Lichenihabitans psoromatis: one gene and its partner. The protein of the gene in region 1 interacts with the protein of each later gene in a pairwise test. Links are inferred from orthologs where the notes say so. Each region holds a gene or a part of one and is shown on either strand. Other genes may lie near its edges. The genes, in order: ccmE and EY713_RS06805.

Evidence for each region.
Region 2: the proteins of ccmE (region 1) and EY713_RS06805 interact in binary tests that used the Escherichia coli proteins (3 or more experiments, as listed by UniProt). The link is inferred for Lichenihabitans psoromatis from one-to-one orthologs.

The regions. Positions count from the first base shown.
Region 1 is NZ_CP036515.1:3,099,538-3,102,808, reverse strand. The notes cover bases 63-3,022. They hold ccmE (cytochrome c maturation protein CcmE), read right to left. Parts: upstream 1,804-3,022; coding sequence 1,321-1,803; downstream 63-1,320. Other genes in these bases: EY713_RS14395 (hypothetical protein), read right to left, coding at 3,012-3,022; ccmI (c-type cytochrome biogenesis protein CcmI), read right to left, coding at 1,808-2,941; EY713_RS14410 (heme lyase CcmF/NrfE family subunit), read right to left, coding at 63-1,310. Outside these bases: more of EY713_RS14410, read right to left, coding at 1-62; more of EY713_RS14395, read right to left, coding at 3,023-3,271. UniProt on the Escherichia coli protein: Heme chaperone required for the biogenesis of c-type cytochromes. Transiently binds heme delivered by CcmC and transfers the heme to apo-cytochromes in a process facilitated by CcmF and CcmH.
Region 2 is NZ_CP036515.1:1,465,499-1,468,782, forward strand. Bases 134-3,106 are described here. They hold EY713_RS06805 (heme ABC transporter permease), read left to right. Parts: upstream 134-1,219; coding sequence 1,220-1,993; downstream 1,994-3,106. Other genes in these bases: ccmA (heme ABC exporter ATP-binding protein CcmA), read left to right, coding at 134-403; ccmB (heme exporter protein CcmB), read left to right, coding at 459-1,130; ccmD (heme exporter protein CcmD), read left to right, coding at 1,993-2,157; EY713_RS06815 (DsbE family thiol:disulfide interchange protein), read left to right, coding at 2,154-2,753; EY713_RS06820 (TspO/MBR family protein), read left to right, coding at 2,793-3,106. In the rest of the region: more of ccmA, read left to right, coding at 1-133; more of EY713_RS06820, read left to right, coding at 3,107-3,284. UniProt on the Escherichia coli protein: Required for the export of heme to the periplasm for the biogenesis of c-type cytochromes.

The DNA of each region.
Region 1 (3,271 bases):
AGCGCCAGTGCAAAACCGAGCGCCGCAGCCACCATCAGCCGCTGCGCCGCGCCCACGAGATCGCCGCGCTTCCAGGCCAGCGACTGGCCGAGCGGCATCGCCAGCAGGATCGGCACGAAGATGGGGCCGAACGTCAGGTTGAAGAACGGCGCCCCGACCGAAATCTTCTCGCCAGTCAACGATTCCAGCGCAAGCGGATAAAGTGTGCCGGTCAACACGGTCGCGCAGCAGGTGGTCAGCAGCAGGTTGTTAAACACCAGCGCGCCCTCGCGCGACACCGGCGAGAACAAACCACCCTGCCGTAACGTCGGAGCGCGCCACGCGTAGAGCGCCAACGAGCCGCCGATGAAAACCGTCAGGATCGCCAGGATGAAGACACCGCGGGTCGGATCGGTCGCGAACGTGTGTACCGAGGTGAGCACGCCCGAACGCACCAGAAAGGTGCCCAGCAGCGACAGCGAGAAGGTGAGGATCGCCAGAAACACGGTCCAGATCTTCAAGGCTTCGCGCTTTTCCATGACGGCCGCCGAGTGCAGCAACGCGGTTCCGGCCAGCCACGGCATGAGCGAGGCGTTTTCGACTGGGTCCCAGAACCAGAACCCGCCCCAGCCGAGCGTATAATAGGCCCAGTAGGAGCCCATCGCGATCCCGAGAGTCAGAAAACCCCAGGCGATAAGGACCCAGGGGCGCACGAAGCGGGCCCAGGCAGCATCGAGCCGGCCGCTGATCAACGCCGCCGCCGCGAAAGAGAACACGATCGAAAAGCCGACATAGCCGAGGTAGAGCAGCGGCGGATGGATCGCCAGCCCTGGATCCTGCAGGATGGGATTGAGATCCTGCCCCTCGAACGGTGCCGGCAACCGTCGTGCGAACGGATCCGAGGTGAAGAGGATGAACAGCAAAAACGCCGAGGCGATCCAGGCTTGAACCGCCAATGTGTTGGCCCGGAGATCGTCGGCCATGCCACGGCCCATCGTCGCGACCGCTGCGCCGAACACCGCGAGGATCAACACCCACAGGAGCATCGAGCCCTCGTGGTTCCCCCAGACGCCGGAGATCTTGTAGATCAGCGGCTTGGTCGACAGCGAATTCTCGACCACGTTGGTGAGGCTGAAATCAGACGTGACATGGGCGTAGACGAGCGCCACGAAAGCGTAGCCGATCAGAACGAATTGAACGCAGGCTGCCGGCGCCGCCACACCCGCCAACCCGGCATCGCCGCGCCGCGTGCCCCAAATGGGCAGGACGGACTGCACCAACGCAACCGCAAGCGCCAGAACAAGGGCATAATGGCCGGTTTCGACGATCATCTGCGCGCGCTCATGGGATAGCCTTCGCGACCTCGCCGCTGCTGGCGCTCGCGGCCTTCTGGTCGCCGCGCCACACGCCTTGCCGCTTCAAGCTGTCGGCCACATCCTTTGGCATATAGGTGGCATCGTGCTTGGCCAGAATTGTATCGGCGCGAAAGCCGCCCGCAGCGTCGAGCACACCTTCGGCGACGACGCCCTGCCCTTCGCGGAACAGATCCGGCAGCAGCCCGGTATAGCTCACTTTTACGTCGCGTTTCAGATCGGTCACCATGAAGGTCAGACTGGATTGTCCGAGCCGGACGATTGATCCCTCTTCGACAAGCCCACCGATGCGAAGGCGGGTCCCGGGCGGAGGCATCTTCTCGACGAGGTCGGTCGGGCCATAGAAAAACACGATACTGTCGCGAAGCGCGTACAGCACGAGCCCGGACGCGATGGCGAGCACACCGCCCGCAGCGCCGATGATGGCCAAACGACGCCCCTTCCTGGTCAAACCCTTATCCCTCCAGTCCGAGTTGATGGGCGAGATTGTCGAGCTTGGTTCGGGCAGCCGAATTCTCACTCAAAGCCTTTCTGGCCTCGGTGAGGGACTCCCGTGCCTTGTTGGCATCTCCGAGCACACTATAGGCTCGCACGAGACGCAGCCAGCCCTCGGGATCGCGACCGTTTTGCACAAGGCGCGCCGCTAAGCCATCCACCATGCTGCGAATGGCGGCTTGCTGCTGATCGGCCGGCAAAGCCGCGATGACGGCGCCGGCCGGCGTTGCTGGAACCTCGGAATTGCGTGCCATCGGGGTCGCGGGCCCCGCCACGGCCGCCGTTTCGAGACCCGCAATATGACCCTGCACCGCCGCCAGCCACGGTGCGCCCGGCGGCGCGTCGGCCGCGAGTTTGCGCCACAGGATCAAAGCATCGGCGCGGTTTCCATCCTGCTCGGTCGCGGCCGCGACGAAAAACCGGGCCTGCGGCAATGTCGGATCGTCGCTCAGCGCTTTGTCGAAGGCGGCGCGCGCTTCGGCCGTAACGACGCCGTCGGCCGCCATCACCAACGCCTGCCCCAAGGCGGCGCGGCGCTCGGCATTTTCACCAAGGATCCGAAGTGCCGCCGCATAGGCGCGGGCCGCATCGTCGTAACGGCCCATCTTAAAGTAGATGGGAGCGATGAGAGAGAAGCCGCGCCCATCGTTGGGATCGGCAGCCAGACGAGCCTCGATCTTCGGGATAATAGCGGCAAGATCGAACGAAGAAGCTGCGGCGCGTGAGGCGATCGGCATATCCGGCTGCTCGGGACGACCAACGCGAACATACAGGCCGATCGCCAAAACCGGGACCAGCACGACGGACGCCACGACAGCAACAAGTCGTCGCTTGCGGAAGCCGACATCGGGGCCGGAAGGCTCTGGCCGCTTATCGGAGAGGAGCAACCGGCGGGCGATCTCGGCTCGCGTTGCATCTGCTTCGGAGGCCTTGACGAGCCCCCGCGCGATGTCGTCGTCGACCTCGCCAAGCTGACTTCGGTAAAACGCGACATCGACCGACCTGCCACGGGCAAACGAAGCGGTACGCGCCAACGGCCAGACGAGACAGAGCACCACGGCGGCGGTCATCAACGCGAAGACGATCCAGACCATACCGACCGCAAACTCCACTCAACTAAACCGAGGCATGCACCGATCGAGCGACCCAAATCGCCCGCTTGGATCAGCTCGTGATGCGATAGGTTCCGTCGGGGTTCGAGCACCCCGTGCCATGGCCGACCTGCGGACGACCGGCGATAAAGATCGTGCTCGTGAAGGCGCGGCAGGAGTCGGCCGTCGCGGGAGCGGCGCCGCCCGGCGCGCTGACATTCACGATCGCGGATGCTGGAGTTCCCGGCGCGGGTTCGACAAATCCAAACAGGCCGTGCTCGCCCTTCCAGGTCTTTCGCTGCCCAGACGCGAGCGCATCCTGCTCGGACGCGA
Region 2 (3,284 bases), 1.6 Mb from region 1 along the record:
TGCGCCGATGCTCGCCGAAAGCGTGCATTATGTCGGCCATGCCGATGGGCTGAAAACCGCACTGACGGCACGCGAAAATATCGAGATCGCGGCGGCCTTGAGCGGCGGCGTCACAACCTCGCCCGATCTCGCGCTGAAGCGCCTCGATCTGCTCCACGTTATCGACATCCCGGTCGGTTATTTATCCGCGGGACAGCGGCGGCGGGTGGCGCTCGCGCGGTTGCTGACGGCGCATCGTCCGCTATGGCTGCTCGATGAGCCAGCGACCGCGCTCGATCGCGCCGCGCAAGCCATGCTGGCCGAGATCATGACGGATCACCTGACCAGCGGTGGCTTGATCCTCGCGTCCACTCATGCGCCGCTCGACTTGCCGGGGCTGCGCGACCTGTGGCTCGAGCCGTGATGCGGGTCGGTCATCAGAATAAAGGGATTTCGCAAGTGATCTCGGACGTGATCCGGTGATCCGCGCGCTTCTGGCGCTGTTCCGGCGCGATCTCACCTTGGCGCGTCGCATCGGCGGCGGCGGCCTGATGGGCGTCGTCTTCTTTCTCAGTCTCGTCACCATCGTGCCGTTCGCGATCGGCCCAGACCTGAACCTCTTGTCGCGCATCGGCCCCGCCGTGCTCTGGATCGCGGCGCTTTTGTCTGGGCTGCTCGGGCTCGACCGATTGTTCCAAGCCGACGACGAAGACGGCTCGCTCGACCTGTTGCGGCTGAGCCCTGTTCCGCTCGAACTCGTGGTGCTGACCAAATGCCTCGCCCACTGGTGCGCCACCGGCCTGCCGATGGTGATCGTGGCACCTCTGTTCGGCCTGATGCTGGCCCTCGATGGTCCGGCGCTTTGGGGTGTCACGCTCAGTCTCTTGGTCGGTACCCCCGCGCTGACGTTCCTGGGTGCGATTGGCGCGGCCCTCACGGTCAGTCTCCGCCGCGGTGGGCTGCTGCTCTCGATCTTGGTGATCCCGCTTGCAGTGCCGGTGCTGATCTTCGGGGTATCGACCGCGCAGGCCGCGAGCGGCGGCACCGTCCCGTTCCTCACGCCGCTCCTGATCCTCTGCGGTCTCAGCCTCGGAGCTTTGGCGCTGGCGCCGTTTGCGGCCGCAGCGGCGCTTCGCGGCGCTGGGGAGTGAGGCACTGCGACGACCGGCGTCACCCAATCGGTTCATGCGACCGCAAGTCGTCGCTGGTAGGATGCGGCAGCTTGGCCTAAATTGAGGTCGTGTCGATCCTTACCACCTACGCCAACCCCACAAATTTTCTCCGGCTGACCGGCCGGCTGCTGCCGTGGCTCGCGAGCGTCGCGGCGCTCGCCCTGGCGGTCGGGCTGTATCTCGCGCTGTTCGTCGCACCCGCCGACTATCAGCAGGGCGAGACGGTGCGGATCATGTATATCCACGTGCCGGCCGCCTGGGTGTCGCTGTTGGCCTATCTGGTCATGACGGCCGCGGCGTTGGCGACGCTGGTCTGGCGGCATCCGCTGGCCGAAGCGGCCCAGAAGGCGGCCGCACCGCTTGGCGCAGCCTTTACGTTCATCTGCCTGGTCACCGGCTCGCTATGGGGCAAGCCGATGTGGGGCACCTATTGGGTGTGGGATGCGCGACTGACGTCGGAACTCGTGCTGTTGCTGATCTATCTCGGCCTCGTCGCCCTATGGCAGACGATCGAGGAGCCGGGCCGTGCGGCGCGCGCCGCTTCGATCATGACATTGGTCGGCTTCATCAACATTCCAATCGTCAAATTCTCGGTCGACTGGTGGAACACCTTGCACCAGCCGGCCTCGGTGTTCCGCATGGGCGGTCCGACGATCGCGGCCTCGATGCTGTGGCCGCTCCTCGTCATGGCGGTGGGCTATACGGCGCTGTTCGCGACCCTGCATCTGATGGCGACCCGCAACGAGGTGCTGCGACGCCGCGTGCGACGGCTCACCATGCTGGTCGCTGCGGGGGCGAAGCCGAGCGTCGCTCGTATGCGGCCCGCAAGGGTGTCGCCGTGATGGATCAGCCGGTCGACATGCACGTCGGTTTCATCGTCGCGGCCTTCGTGATCACCGGCCTCGTGCTGAGCGGCACCCTCGCGGCCGTGCTGCTCGATTATCGCGCCCAGTTGCGCGCCCTGGCGCGGCTCGGCCGCCCCGCCGGCAAGGACCTCGACGCATGACCGAGACGCCGCTTTCCGGGTCATCTGACATCGAGCGACCGCGGCGGCGCTTTCTCGTCATGCTTCCGCTGGTCGCCTTCGTGGCCCTGGCGGGCCTGTTCATGGTGCGGCTCGGCGCGGGCGATCCGTCCCGTATTCCCTCGGCCCTGATCGGGCGTCCCGCGCCCGTCTTCGCGCTGGCGCCGTTGCCAGGGCTCGAAACGCGCGGCCCCGGCGGCTTGACGGATGCCGATCTTCGTCAGGGTCATGTGACGCTCGTGAATGTCTTCGCCTCGTGGTGCGCCGAATGTCACGACGAGCACGACGCCCTGATGGCGCTGTCGCGCGACCCCGCGCTCGCCGGTGTCACCATGGCCGGCATTGTCTACAAGGAAGATCCTGAGAACGCCCGCCGCTACCTCGGCCAAAAGGGCAATCCGTTCGCACGCGTCGGGACCGACCCGTCCGGCCGAACCGGCATCGATTTCGGCGTCTATGGCGTGCCCGAGACATTCGTGATCAAGGGTGACGGTACGATCGCCTATAAGCTCGTCGGCGGCTTGACGGACGCGACACGCCCAGCCCTGCTCGAGGCGATCCGCAAGGCCGCGAGCTGACCGTTCCCGGCGTTTCCCGATCAACAGGTATGGTGCGCTTTGTCCTCGATTCCCTCACGATCCGGTCCCGGCACGATCTCGACGTCGCTCGCAGCCATCGCGCCCGTCGTCACCGCATTTCTGCTCGGTAATCTCGCGACCTTCCCGAATTTGCCGTGGTACGAGACGCTGACCAAGCCCGCGTTCAACCCACCCAACTGGTTGTTCGGCCCGGCTTGGACGCTGCTCTACATTTTGATGGCGGTCGCGTTTTTCCGCATCCTGCGGTTGCCGCCCGCGACGCGGGGGCGCAGCGCGGCCGTGATCTCGTTCCTGGTTCAGATCACGCTCAACGCCGCCTGGTCCTGGGCTTTCTTCGCCGGCCACAACCCACGCGTCGGTCTGATCGTGGTGGTGGCCCTCGTGGTCGCGGTTGCGGTCACGATGGTGTTGTTCTTCAGGCTGGATCGGATCGCGGGGTTTTGCTTCGTGCCCTATCTCGCCTGGGTGTCGTTTGCGACGGCGCTGAACGGCGCGATCCTGACGCTGAAC